3 regions of the Marinomonas gallaica genome follow, and region 2 is predicted to be linked to each of the others. Evidence: predicted binding sites of a transcription regulator. Region 2 holds the regulator's gene; each other region holds the start of a gene.

Region 1 (4,727 bases), 1.0 Mb from region 2:
AAGGTATTAGTTTGGGATTGGCCAGTGCGGCTAATGCATTGGTCATTGGTGATATTGTTTACGGGGCTGATCATCACCGGAAAAAGTGATGGCGATTTCATGGAGCTGCATTTTTACTTTGGCTATGGGTTATCGGCCGTCATTATCGCGCGGGTTATTTACGGTTTCATTGGGTCGGATTTTGCTAGATTTAAACAGTTTATATATCATCCTGTAGATGTATTTAAGTACAGCAAAACCTTGCTAATAGGAAAGGGAGAGGAGTATTTAGGCCATAACCCCGTGGGTGGTGTTATGGTGATTTTGTTATTGCTTGCTTTGACGGCTCAGTGGGGCAGTGGCTTATTTACCAGTGATGAGATTTTTTGGTTTGGGCCTTTCTACGGTTCTATCTCAGACGAGATGACCGCTCAGTTAGGCAGCGTTCATCATTTTTTACCCAATATATTATTAGCGTTGGTTGCCTTACATATCTTGGCTGTGTTGTACCATGAAGTGCGTTTCAAAGAGCGCTTGGTCGCAGCCATGCTACACGGCAAAAAGCTCAAACGGGGAGAGTCGAACGAGACAATACAAACACCACGAGTTGGCGCAGTGTTGTCGCTTGGCCTAGGGCTCGCATGGCTAGTTTGGCTGTGGAATATTCCTGTGTGATAAGGCGACAGTGATGCAGCTTAAGCTGCATCACTGTCGCTGTAGATCTCATCTTTGTTGTAATCAATGGCATCGTCACTGGCGCGGTAATCGTCACCGTTGTCGTCAACGTAAGAGGTTTCATCCGGTTCGATCACTAGGTCTTCAAGCACCTCCGATTCAGGCTTACTGCCCGATTTAGAAGAGCGCTCATTGCTCGACTTCTTAGCGGTTTTTTTACGTTTATTTCCGAAGGCTTCAAGCACATCGTCTTTGTTTTCGGCTAAGTACATAGCTAGCTTAGCGGTCAATTTTTCATCGTCTACAACGCCGCTGGAGAGCAGTAAATCTTCTAGGCTTTCTGCAGTTTCCAATAGCTTGTCATAGTGATCTGCTTCCGCTTTAGAGGAGAAGGTCATCTTTTCAACACCATTGCGTTCAACAACATATTTAATTACGACAGGCATAAATCGCACCTCATTTAGAATACTGTATAAATATACAGATAATAATTTAGGGTTGTCTAGTATTTTGTTTGGCTAATGGCGGGGACATGGTAAAGTGGCGGCAAAATAGGAGGCTTAAAGAAATTATGTTTGGCGTTGAATGGTCTGAAATTAATTGGTCGTTATTAACGGACAATTTTGAATACATTGCTACGTTACTTTGGATATTAGGGGTTGTGCTAGTTGGTCGCTATGTTAAACGACTATTGCGAGCCAATGAAAAGCTGGATGTAGATCGCAAGCGTCGTCGATTAAACACCGTTGATAATGTGTTTAATCTACTGATCGTGATTGGTCTGGTGATCATCTGGTCAGCAGAACTGCAAGACATAGCCATTTCCATTGCAGCGTTTATGGTGGCATTGGTCATTGCCACAAAAGAGTTTATTTCTTGTATCGTTGGCGCGTTTTATAAGGCCAGCACACGCCCTTATACCGTAGGCGACTGGGTGCGTATTGGCAATTATGACGGAGAGGTTACCGACAGCGATTGGTTGTCCACCACCTTGTTTGAAGTTGATTTTAAGGGTGGTAGCTACGCCTATACTGGCCGAACAACCGTGGTGCCAAACAGTGTATTGCTAACAAACTCGGTGCAAAACTTAAACTACATGCGTCGTTATATTGAACATACCTTTTCGATTTCTAGACTGACAGACGACGTAAATTTGTTTGAAATAAAAGAGCCGATCCTTGCCAAAATAAAGGAATACAGTGAGCACTTTCATGAAGTGGCGATTCGGTATAATAATTTGATTGAAAAACGGTTGGACATCAAAATTGCGGGCCCTGAACCCAAAGTAAGAGTCCGTACGACGATTGAAGGCTACAACGTGTTTACTGTCTCACTGTTTTGCCCGACGCAGGAAGCTTCAGAAATTGAGCAGAAAGTCACCGAAGACTTTATGCGCATTTGGTTTGATAAAAAGCGTCAATTGTAGGAGGCGCGATCACTATGAAGAAAAAGCTAATGTGGCTAGCGGGCTTGGCTGTGACAGTCATGCTGTCCGGTTGCTCTGATATGAGTGTGACCGAAGACGAATTGAATCGTGAAGTCGCACAGCGTTTAGAAACGTCTCAGCCAGATATCATTCAGCTGACGTTAGAGGGTTCCACGTTAAACCTTGATCTATTGATCAAACAGGCCAAAATCGATCTTACCCAGCGAGATGGCGGATTGGTAATGGTGGATATGAAAACCGATATTCGCGGTACGTTGAACGTATTTGGCCAAGATATGAGTATGCAAACTCAGCTGGATCCGTCGTTTGAATCGGGACTGCGTATTGAAGAAGATCGTGTGTATCTAGTGGGTGCAAAGTTGACACAGATAACCGTTCAAGGCTCAAGTATCAGTGATCAGATGTTACGTAATACGCTTGGCTCATTACACGATGAGTTCGAAAAAGCGCTGGCGGGTTATTTTGATACGCACCCAGTGTATGTGCTTAACCATTCATCAATGGAAAAAGCGGCTGCGAAAATGGTGAAAAACATCGTTATCACCGACGATAGCATTGAATTTATGATTTTTTAGGTAACAGGTGCTGTTTAAGTTAGCATAGCACCCATTTTTTAGATGAGGATAATTTATGTCTATTGCAGACAATTCGGTAGTGCAATTTCACTACACGCTTCGTGAAGGCGACACTCTAATTGAAACATCGGCTGGGAATGATCCGCTGGCGTACCTACATGGCCACGGTAATATCATTCCAGGTCTTGAAAAAGCCATGCTGGGTAAATCTGCGGGTGATGAGTTTGAAGTGACTGTACCCTGCGCTGAAGGCTACGGTGAGCGCGAAGAAGGCAAAACACAGCAGATTCCTGTTAAGCACCTACACGGCGCTAAAAAGTGGAAGCCAGGTATGGTTGCAACCGTACGCACAGATCAAGGCGCACGCCAAGTGACCATCGTTAAAGCGGGTCTTAAACATGCGACAGTGGATCTAAACCATCCTTTGGCCGGCAAAGAGCTCACATTTTCCGTACAAGTCATCGACACGCGTGAAGCGACTGCAGAGGAAGTTTCTCACGGTCATGCCCACGGTGTAGGTGGCCATCACCACTAAGTACTGATGACATTGCTGTCGGTTTTTTATTGATCGACAGCAATTATTCCTATCTTGTTATTTTGTTTTCCCTTCTTTTAGAACGTCCCATTATTTTGTTTAAAACACGTAAAAAGACGCTATCTTTGCGCTAAAAATCGTTTTCTCTCTTTATTCGAGCACATCCAAAGCGTTATAAAGTGGTGTTAAACATCATTACGTGACTTGACAAGTCTAGACTTCAATGATTAATTGATAATTATTATCATTTGCATCAAAGGTGTTTCATCATGACTTCTCATATCGTTCCGTTTTCTGTTATTGAGCAAACCATCAAACGTGGCATGGCGGCTGACTCACCAAAAGTGTTGTTTCAGTATCTAGATACCAGTGAAGCTTATGCTGAGCAGATCGGTATTTCAGATGCATACGACCTGTTCAAACGAGTCTATCAAGTCTTATTAGAAACTGTGTGTGATGCCTCTGTGCCAATGCACTGGCGTGAACTATGCTTAGATACAATCCATCGTCCATTGATGCAATTAAAACGATTTGTCATTACCGAACAAGATGCTTTGGAATATTTTCGTCTAGAACATGAACTGCGTGCGTTAAGTCACTACTTCATGTCGAGTAAGCACAGTTAGGAGTTAACCAATGAACACCAGAATTGAAGCCGATAGCATGGGCGAATTAAACGTCCCTGAAAGTGCGCTATATGGCGCACAGACTCAGCGAGCAATTAATAATTTTCCTGTAAGCGGGCAATCACTTCCAGAACCTTTTATTCGAGCACTGGTACAACTGAAACAGGCTGCGGCCCGTGCCAACCAATCTTTAGATTGTATTACTGTAGAAATGTCATCGGCGATCGATGAGGCTTGTAGCGAACTGTTGCAGCAACCCAATCTAATGCAGCATTTTCCTGTTGATGTGTTTCAAACGGGTTCTGGAACCAGCTCCAATATGAACGCCAATGAAGTTATTGCCACACTTGCTAGCCGCAAGCTGGGTGACAAAGTGGGGCCGAACGACCATGTGAACTTTGGTCAAAGTAGTAATGATATTATTCCCAGTGCGATACATGCGAGTGCCGCTATTGAGGTTAGCAAACGCTTACTTCCGGCATTACGCCATTTACAAAGTGAGATACACACAAAGGGTCAAGCACTGAAAGGTTACACCAAAACGGGCCGTACCCACTTAATGGATGCGATGCCGGTGCGCTTTGATCAAACCTTTAATGGCTGGGCGGCGCAGCTGCAAGACAACATTGATAATCTAAATGCCTTACTCCCTAAAGTCACTAAGCTGGCTCAAGGGGGCACCGCCGTTGGTACAGGAATCAACGCCCATCCAGATTTTTCGACCAAAATTTGTCAAGAACTGTCTGCCATTACCGAAGTGACGTTTTCACCTGCAGACGATTACTTTGCTCTAATTGGTTCGCAAGATACCGCCGTAGCGTTATCAGGAGCATTAAAAACGATCGCTGTCACCTACATGAAAATCGCTAACGATTTACGTTGGATGAATT
Region 2 (4,727 bases):
GTGGCTTGAACAAGGCGCAGAGACGCATCAGGAATCGTTATTTCCATAAAAGGGTTACCTCCACGCCTTTGAATCCACTCCGCCAAAGTCGCTTCAACCGGATCGTCTGGCACCGCAAATGGAATTTTAGCAATGTATACGCGCGTGAGATAGTCACCAGGTAAATCGACACCTTCTGCAAAACTGGCCAAGCCAAATAACAAACTGCCTTTTTTAGCGTCAATCGCCTCTTTGTGGGTTTCTAAAATAATGCGTTTTGACTGCTCGCCTTGTATCAACAAAATATCTTTAAGTGTGTCTTTTAAGCCTGCGGCGACTTCTTCCATTTGACGACGTGATGAAAATAGAACCAATGAACCTAACAATGGATCTACTTTGTCATTCAAATATCGAATCAGTTCTTTACTGTGTGCATCGGCTTGATTCGGTTCAACCTCCATGTCCGGCACAATAAGGGTGCCTTTATTGGCGAAATCAAATGGGCTGATAACACGAAGGTATTCACTTTCTCTGGGCACGCCAGAGCGCATATTAAAGCGGTGAAATTCGTTTAATGCCGTCAATGTGGCGGAGGTGACGACTGCACCAAAGCATTTGTCCCACAGCTGCATACGCAGCGTATGAGCTGCCAAAATAGGTGAACCACCCAATTCAATGTCTTGATCCATGCCCTGACCCACGACAAGCAACCAGCGGGCATTAGGTGGGTATTGTTGGTCATCCAGCGCTGAATAAAGCTTCCACAGTTCGGTGCAGGTTTCTAGGCGCCCTAAAATGACACCTAAGATAGGCAGCCAGCTTTCTGCGGTATCTTCTTTAATGCCCATCCCTTCATTCTGCTTCACTTTTTTACATTCATCCTGAATGTTTTCAATCTGCTTAAACAGCTTTTGATAAGACATAGCCAAACTGTACGCCAGTTGACGTAGTTCATCTGGAATGACACCAAATTCAAAACGATGCTGACGAGAATCTTGATCTAAGCCTAACTCTTGAATAAATGGAGCCAGTCCCTGCTGAACGTATTGAATAAAGTTAATAGTGCTTTGGATCTGCTGTGGTATTTTTAATAAGATCTGACCCGTTAAACTTACCTCATTGGTTAGCTCTTGACGTAAGTTGATCAAGTTTTTATCTAACTGTTTTAGCCAGCTAATGCTCTGCTGTAATCTAACTTCATGGCGAAAGTGGCTGATGGCTTTGTCTGGTAGGTGATGACCTTCGTCGAATACATATATGGTTTCTTTGGGATCAGACAATATAGCACCGCCGCCCAACGATAAATCTGCTAGGACCAAATCATGATTGGCAACGATCACATCGGCGGTTTCTAACTCTGCGCGGGCTTTAAAAAATGGACAGACTGAAAAGTTAGCACAGTTACGATTTGTACACTGTTGGTGATCAGTGGTGAGTCGACGCCAATCTTGTTCACGGATGATGCCTTCCCAGTTGTCTTTATCGCCGTCCCATTTGCCACTTTCTAATGCTTCATCCATTTCTTGATAAAGCGCTGTATTGATGTCGTCGGCAGCAAGGTGCTGTTCGAATAATCCAGCAAACATATCATCCGTGGCTTGTTCTTCAGCACCTAAAAAACCTTCCAAGTTATTCAGACACATATAACGCCCACGACCTTTCGCCAAGGTATAGCGAAAACTGTAATCGGTTAGCTCTAGTAGACTAGGAAGCTCTTTATGAAGAATTTGTTCTTGTAGAGCCACTGTAGCCGTGGAAATCACCAGCTTGACGCCTTTCTCTTTAGCAATCGGAATAGCAGACAAGCAGTACGATAGGGTTTTGCCCGTACCGGTCCCCGCCTCTACCACAGCAACGTGCTTTTCACCTAGGCGTTCGCCTTCTGCGCCTTGTTTAATGGCACCAAGGGTCCGCGCAATGGTAGCGATCATTTGTCGCTGCCCAACACGTGCTTTATGGCCTTTTGCTTCAAGGTAAGCGCGGTAAGCCGTTTGAATATTTTGTTTAATTGAGTCTGAAAGCATTGAATTTAGTTGAGCAATTAATTGATAGCTGTATATAATAACAGTAACTGTATAAACAAACAGATGCCATATGATTAAATTAACGAAAAGACAGTCTGATGTACTAGAGACTATACGCGAATTCATTATCGAAACGGGGTTTCCACCGACTCGTGCCGAGATTGCTGCGCGCCTAGGCTTTAGATCCCCAAACGCTGCAGAAGAACACTTAAAGGCTCTGTGCAAGAAAGGCGCTATTGAAATGCTTTCTGGTGCATCGCGAGGCATTCGTCTTGTCGATCCTGAACCTGTCAGTGCAAACGATGAAAATGGAACATTGCCCATCATTGGTCGAGTAGCAGCAGGTTACCCTATTTTAGCGCAAGAAAACATCGATTCACGTATCAGTGTTGCGCCGGAAATGTTCACCCCTAAAGCTGATTATCTATTATCGGTTAACGGTATGAGTATGAAAAATGCCGGCATTATGGATGGTGACTTATTAGCCGTTCATAAAACACATACGGTTCGTAATGGACAAATCGTTGTTGCGCGCATTGGTGACGAAGTAACAGTAAAGCGTTTCGAGCAAAAAGGTCGTGAAGTTCGACTGATTCCAGAAAACGAAGAGTTCAGTGACATCATCGTTGATCTTGAAAGCGAAGATTTCGCTATTGAAGGCTTATCGGTTGGTGTTATTCGACGTGGGTTGTAAAACTTGAGAACCCCATCATGGCTGCTTTAAGTGTTTTACTTATAGCGGCCATGAATTTTAACCCTTAACTTTAATTATCAGTGCAATATCCGAGGCATGAATTCTTCATCATACACATCGGAATCAGAGCCATCTAAACCATCGAAGTCATCTGAATAAACAAAATCTATGCCCGCATGGAACATACATTTAGCCAATTCAAAATAACGATCCTTCAAAAAGTCTTTCGTGTCATCAGAAATGGTCAGTGTGGCAATCGGTGTTTTATCGTCGTCTTCCCCTGCTGGGCGCAAGACAATCTCGCCATTTTCTAATTCTACTATTTCTAAATACGTATCTTTCATCATTAATATTCTGCGGCGTCTTCACGAAAACGTAAGACGAGCTCAGTTAAAGAGCTTAAGATGTGTTTGGTTGAGCTACCAGCATCAGAACCTCGACCGATCAGCTCAACATTACCCGCTGCGGAGTATGCCTGATTTGCAGCACGACACTCAAGTGCTGCATCAAATGTATCTAGCAATTGAGACAACCAAGACTGCCTAGATGATTTAAGTTGCATTAACTCTAACAGCACTGGGATAGCAATCCCTCTTTCTTCGCTGGCACGAACCATGACGTCAATATCAACTTGGCAGGAAAGATTATAAGAAGCCATCACCTCTTGAAGTAAACCATTCAAACCACTGCGTAGCTGGAACACTGCAGAAGATTCATAGCTGTTCATGAGCCATTCGCCTTCTTCCTGCTGGCTTTGAACCAGCAGGCGACGCGCCGCATCTAAGCGTTGATTAGTGCTACTTGCCAAACTAGATGACATCATTTTTTCTTTTTACCGTGATCAATTTTCCACTTACCACCTTCGTAGAAGGCTTTCCAGCCTGTAGGCTTGCCTTCTATTTCAGTCATAATGTATTGCTCTTTCGTTTTACGACTGAAGCGAATAACGGTTGGGTTACCCTCTTCATCTTGCAATGGAGCACTGTCAAAGTAATGATATTTTGGATCAATTTGATCCATGTAAGGTTTTAGCTCTTTTACTAATGGCGGACGCGTTTCACGCTTGCGTGGGAATTGGCTGGCCGCAAGGAAAAGCCCCGTTGCACCGTCACGTAGAACATAATGATCTTCCACCTTTTGACATGCTAAGTCAGGCATCGGAACAGGGTCCATCTTTGGCGGCGCGGCTTCGCCATTTTTCAATAGCTTACGTGTGTTCTTACATTCTTCATTAGTACAGCCAAAGTATTTACCAAAACGACCAGTTTTTAGCTGCATTTCAGAAGAACATTTATCGCATTCAAGTGTAGGGCCATCGTAGCCTTTGAGCTTGAATGTCCCCTTTTCGACTTCAAAACCTGGACAAGAAGGGTTGTTACCACAAACGTGTAATTTGCGGTGTTCATCGACCAAGTAACTGTCCATCGCTGATCCACAAATGTCACAACGACGCTTGTTAATCAGGGCTTTAGATTCGCCTTCTTCGTCATCGACCGCAACCGCTTCATCACCACTTACTAAGTTGATGGTTGCTTTACAGCGCTCTTTTGGCGGCAATACGTAACCAGAGCAGGACAAGAATACACCGGTGCTAGCAGTTCGAATCTGCATAGGTCGTTCACACGTTGGACATGGGATATCCGTTGGCGTTGGCTCATTTGGTGCCATACCGCCGTCAACCGCTTCGGCTTTATTTAGGGTTTTGCTAAAATCAGCATAAAAGCTATTCAGTACTTTTATCCAATCTTTTTCGCCCTCTGCGATATCATCAAGCTTTTCTTCCATTTGCGCAGTAAAGCTGAAATCCATGAGGTCATCAAAGCTTGCTACCAGTCGATCGGTAACGATGTCACCCATTTTTTCTGCGTAGAAACGGCGGTTTTCAACACGCACGTAACCACGGTCTTGAATGGTTGAAATAATTGACGCGTACGTTGATGGACGACCAATACCACGTTTTTCCAACTCTTTTACTAAGCTGGCTTCACTGTAGCGTGCCGAAGGTTTGGTGAAATGTTGCTCAGGGTCTA
Region 3 (4,727 bases), 570 kb from region 2:
TAAAAACAAAGCCCTGATTAACGAGTAATCGGGGCTTTATTTTTATCAAGAGCTAAAGGGGAATAAAGCTCTATTTACCAATACACAGTGTTAATAAGTACTGTGTTCATTGTATTGGCTTTGCAATGTGTCAATCTTGTCTTCGTAAGCGTCTACTTTCTGAGATAATGTCGTCGGACTATTAAATTCAACGTTTGGGTTAGTATCAACGCCCATCGTTTCAAGTTGAGCAGAAAGTGCTTTTGCATGCGACTGTGAATCTAAGTAGTCGTCTTGTAGATTGTTATCGCCAGAGGCAAAAGAAGCGGAAGCGGCTAACGTTAGCGTTGCGATCATAGCGGGTGTTTTAAAATTCATATCATTCACCTATATGCTTTAAAAAATAATAGCTTAGAAAATTTTAGCTGCGTTTTTATTGCGACGTTTCAAGGCTATTTAGTACGCCTTTCAGCTCCATGTTTTTTTCTTTTACGGTATCTAGCTTTTGTGACGTCGTCATTGGCTCCGTATACAACGAATCAACTTGGTAGCCTTCGGACTCTATTTCAGTTGCCATTGATTCGTAACGTGCTTCAGCCATACGAAGATCATCAGAGATGTTGTCGGCAAACGCTGGCGATGTGATGGCAGAGGTTGCTAAAACAGCTGATGTGATTGCAATTAACTTTTTCATGATGAGCCTCCTGCTAAGGTCTCTTTTATTAAACATTAAACGTTTGCGTGTTAACTTTCGTTGCACTCAACGTTTTGCGTTTCGATGTTATTAATACTAGAGGCCATGCGGAATAAGAAAAGGTCTAAAAACTCCGTTTCAACTTTCCTCCATTAATTTCGGTAAATGTGCTGTCTACTGTTATTAATGCAAGAATAATGGAAGTAGCTAACCATTCATTCTCTAAACCAGCTAAAGTTCGCAAATACAGTCTAATTTAACTTGAGTTATAAACGGAATTTAAACAACAGGTGTACATAGTTTGCGCAATCTACTCATATCAGCACATAGTAAGTCGAACAAAGCACTATAGACGGATTTTCAACGCCCCAGACTTACTCATTTGAAATCTGTTTCTTCAATGCGATTCAGTCGATTTATTCGATATTGGGACGCATCAACGCACGATAGGCAAGTCAGACCATTGCGTCGTGTACGCTGGTGACAAGTGATCGCGCTTCATTGACCAAGGGGTTGAAGTGCCTTGCGCTGCTAGAAAAACCTTTCCAAGGCGACTGTGGTTAATGTTGTCTATTACCTCCATCAGTGCTTTTGACCCCTTGCGTACTGGATCTGCTTGGAACATATCCTGTTGGTAGGCATGATGCTCATAAAAGTCTGTCAGCATAACGCCCGCTTTAGCGTATCGGTAACCAGGGCGATAAAGCTTTTCGAGTACCTCATAAGCCGCCTTGAGTAAGTCACGGGAATCATTCGTTGGATGAGATAATTCAATGGTCAATGCATTCGTGTAATAGGCATCATTGGGGTTAAACGCACCGGTTCGTATAAACACTTGTACCACTCGCGCTAACCGCTGCTCAGAGCGCAGTTTTTCAGCGGCACGCCCCATATACTTAGCAATGGCTTCTTTTAATGCCTCTTTTTCGATGATGCGTGTACCAAATGAACGACTGCAGACAATTTGCTGTTTCACTGGCACTGCGTCTTCAAGCGCGATACAAGACACCCCATTAAGTTCTTGAACCGTTCGCTCTAATACCACCGAAAACTCACTGCGAATAACCTTTGAATTGGCGTCGGCTAAATCCAGCGCAGTGTAAATGCCGCGTTCATATAGACGCTTACTTAAACGTCTTCCGACCCCCCAAACATCCGACACATCCAGCAATGCCAACAAACGGCGCTGACGGTCACGCTCCATTAAATTTACCACTGAGCCTGTCGCAGGATAAGTTTTTGCCGCGTGATTGGCGAGTTTAGCCAATGTTTTAGTCGGCGCAATGCCCACCCCTACCGTAATACCAGTGCATTGATCGACTTTAGCTTTGAGATGTTGTCCAAAACTTAGAACATCCACACAACCATCTAACCCTGTTAAATCCAGAAAGGCCTCGTCAATTGAGTAAATTTCGACGTGCGGCGCTTCCTCTTCTAACAAAGACATCACTCGTTGCGACAAGTCCGCATACAATGCGTAGTTGGATGAGAAGCACACAATATTATGTTGCTCGATCTGATCTCGTATTTGGAACACGGGCACGCCCATTTTAATTCCCAACGCCTTTGCTTCTTTTGAACGCGCGACAACGCAGCCATCGTTGTTCGACAACACAACCACCGGACGATGTTTTAAATCCGGACGAAAAAGCTTTTCACAACTGGCGTAAAAGTTATTGCAGTCCACTAAAGCAAAAATAGAACTCACCGCTCCAACCTACGCACTACGCCGGTCACAATGCCAAATATTTCCAACTCGGAGTGCTCCGAAATCGGGATCACCGGATACGCTTTATTATGAGGACGCAACACGGTTGTTGGTTTCAGCTGCAACTCTTTGACGGTTAACTCACCATGAATCGAGGCAATCACAATATCGCCGTGTTTAGCACTTAAAGAGCGATCAATGACCAACACGTCTCCAGAATGAATCCCCGCCTCGACCATAGAATCCCCTTGTGCTCGCACAAAAAAGGTCGAGCTGGGATTCTGAATACATAATTCATTTAGATCTAATGAGCGCTCAACAAAATCCTGAGCAGGTGATGGAAAGCCTGCCGAGACAGACTCAACATAAAGCGGAATAGCCATCTGCTTAGACGCAAGAAAAGCGGCCGACTCCGCAGAACCGAGGTATGTCACACGCATAACGATCCCCATATGCTGTATATTTATACAGCATTATAGCTCAGTTTTTATAAAGACCCATCTATTTTTAACATTCAGATACAACAAAACCCCGACAAGCAGAGCTCACCGGGGTTTTGTTGTCGGGCGACAGGGCTAAAACGCAAGCAACTATGTCAAAGCCGTAGAATATAGAGCTAGATCAGTGTTTATAGAGTCCAACGTATCGGCTCATTCATGAATGGGCGTGTACTTTATAAGCTTCAACAACATCGGAAACGGATTGATAATAAGCGTCTTCGCCCACCTGTTCAGTAATGCCAGAACGATCCAATTCTTCGCGAACCCGATCCGACACTTCTGCAAAAACAAGCCTAACGTGACATTTTTGCAATTCGTCGACGAGAGAAAGCAAGGTTTTTGCTGAGGTATAGTCCACATCATCCACCGCATTCGCTTCGATACAAAACCAATCTAATGCGGGTCGAGCACTGTTCACTAAGTACAAGACCTCTCGGTTCATCAGCGCCGCGTTGGCGTAATACATCCCATGAGTGAAGCGATACACCTGCAGCCCCGGCATCAACTGAGCATTGTTGTTAAGTGGCACCCCACGCCAGCGACCATGACCATTGGGTACAATGACACTGTTCACCGGCCGATACCCATGGCGAGTATGAACCAGAAGAGACAAGGCAATGGCAGCCAAAATACCCAGTTCAACCCCTAGAACGACAACGGCAATCATCGTAGTCAACGCCACCCAAAACTCCCAGCGGCGCTCATACCACACATCTCGGAGTCCTTTAATGTCGATCAATTCAATGCCGACCAAAAACACAATCGTCGCCAGCGTAGCGTGAGGTAGGTACGCCAAAGGCTCTGTTAGAAACAGCAACACCGCCACAACCACCGCCACCGTAATCAAATGAGATAGTTGACTGCGACCTCCGGAACCGTCCAGCATTTGAGTTTTGGTTGGACTGCCATTGACCACAAACGCACCGGATAAACCCGCGCCTAAATTGGCCATGCCAAGGCCAATCAGATCGGCATTATCATCGACTGTTTCTTGATGGCGCGCAGCATAAGCACGAGAGGTGGCAGAGCTTTGCGCAATAATCACCATAAACATGGCAAACGCGGTTGGAATCAGCTGTGTAAATTGATCCCACGTTAACATAAACACAGGGAACTGGAGTGTAGGCAAACCGCTCGGCACGGCCCCAACGAGAGCTAAGCCATGTGTTTGTAGGTCCAGTAGCCAACTCACAATCATCGCGCCGATTACGGCAAGTAACGCGCCCGGTATCCGCGGCGACCATAAACGCATCCCAACCACCAAAATAAGTGTCAATAAAGACACGACTAGCGTGTAAATATTCAAACTATTCAATGCCGGCCAATGCAACACTAAGTGTGCTAATGAACTGACGCCTTCATGCTCAATGCCCAGCATTCCCGATACTTGACTTAAGGAAACTTGTATGCCAACACCACTAAGAAAGCCGATCAATACGGTGCGCGATAAGAAATTGGCCAACACGCCTAAGTTGAGTAAGCGTGCAATAAGCAACATCGCACTGACCAACAACGCCAGAGTTCCAGCCATGGCCATGTAATCATCCGAACCAGCCAGCGCCATACCCGCTAATGCCGTGGCTAACATCGCTGCGGTGGCTGAATCAGCACCGACCACCAGTTGTCTCGATGCCCCAAATACAGCGAATAACAACATAGGCAGCAGCATGGTATAAAGCCCCGTCACCACCGGCACTCCTGCAATTTGTGTATAACCCATTACTTCAGGAATCGCGAGCGCGGCCAATGTTAGGCCCGCAATGGCTTCTTGCGAAAAACGGGATTTAGACAAAGGCAGTAGCCCTTGCAACAGGCGGTAACGCTGACGTCCGATGGTCATGTATCG

The links. The regulator LexA, encoded in region 2, represses DNA repair genes until DNA is damaged. The targets are predictions, from matches to a motif close to TACTGTNTANNTANACAGTA.
Region 1: a site for LexA is predicted at 1,121-1,140, ahead of ACPUEK_RS17215 (YebG family protein). Genes of this name have one in related genera too.
Region 3: a site for LexA is predicted at 2,835-2,854, ahead of umuD (translesion error-prone DNA polymerase V autoproteolytic subunit). Genes of this name have one in related genera too.

What each region holds. Positions count from the first base shown of each region.
Region 1 covers NZ_CP187511.1:3,626,572-3,631,298, reverse strand. Annotated here, with positions in the region: gene ACPUEK_RS17220 (cytochrome b/b6 domain-containing protein) at 1-654, shown strand, start outside; gene ACPUEK_RS17215 (YebG family protein) at 675-1,100, opposite strand; gene ACPUEK_RS17210 (mechanosensitive ion channel family protein) at 1,226-2,080, shown strand; gene ACPUEK_RS17205 (DUF1439 domain-containing protein) at 2,095-2,676, shown strand; gene ACPUEK_RS17200 (FKBP-type peptidyl-prolyl cis-trans isomerase) at 2,732-3,211, shown strand; gene ACPUEK_RS17195 (hypothetical protein) at 3,481-3,837, shown strand; gene ACPUEK_RS17190 (class II fumarate hydratase) at 3,848-4,727, shown strand, end outside.
Region 2 covers NZ_CP187511.1:2,604,869-2,609,595, forward strand. Annotated here, with positions in the region: gene dinG (ATP-dependent DNA helicase DinG) at 1-2,003, opposite strand, end outside; gene lexA (transcriptional repressor LexA) at 2,074-2,697, shown strand; gene ACPUEK_RS12205 (hypothetical protein) at 2,775-3,044, opposite strand; gene ACPUEK_RS12210 (DUF6586 family protein) at 3,044-3,520, opposite strand; gene topA (type I DNA topoisomerase) at 3,517-4,727, opposite strand, start outside.
Region 3 covers NZ_CP187511.1:3,174,497-3,179,223, forward strand. Annotated here, with positions in the region: gene ACPUEK_RS14955 (hypothetical protein) at 91-357, opposite strand; gene ACPUEK_RS14960 (hypothetical protein) at 413-673, opposite strand; gene umuC (translesion error-prone DNA polymerase V subunit UmuC) at 1,110-2,381, opposite strand; gene umuD (translesion error-prone DNA polymerase V autoproteolytic subunit) at 2,378-2,821, opposite strand; gene ACPUEK_RS14975 (SulP family inorganic anion transporter) at 3,036-4,721, opposite strand.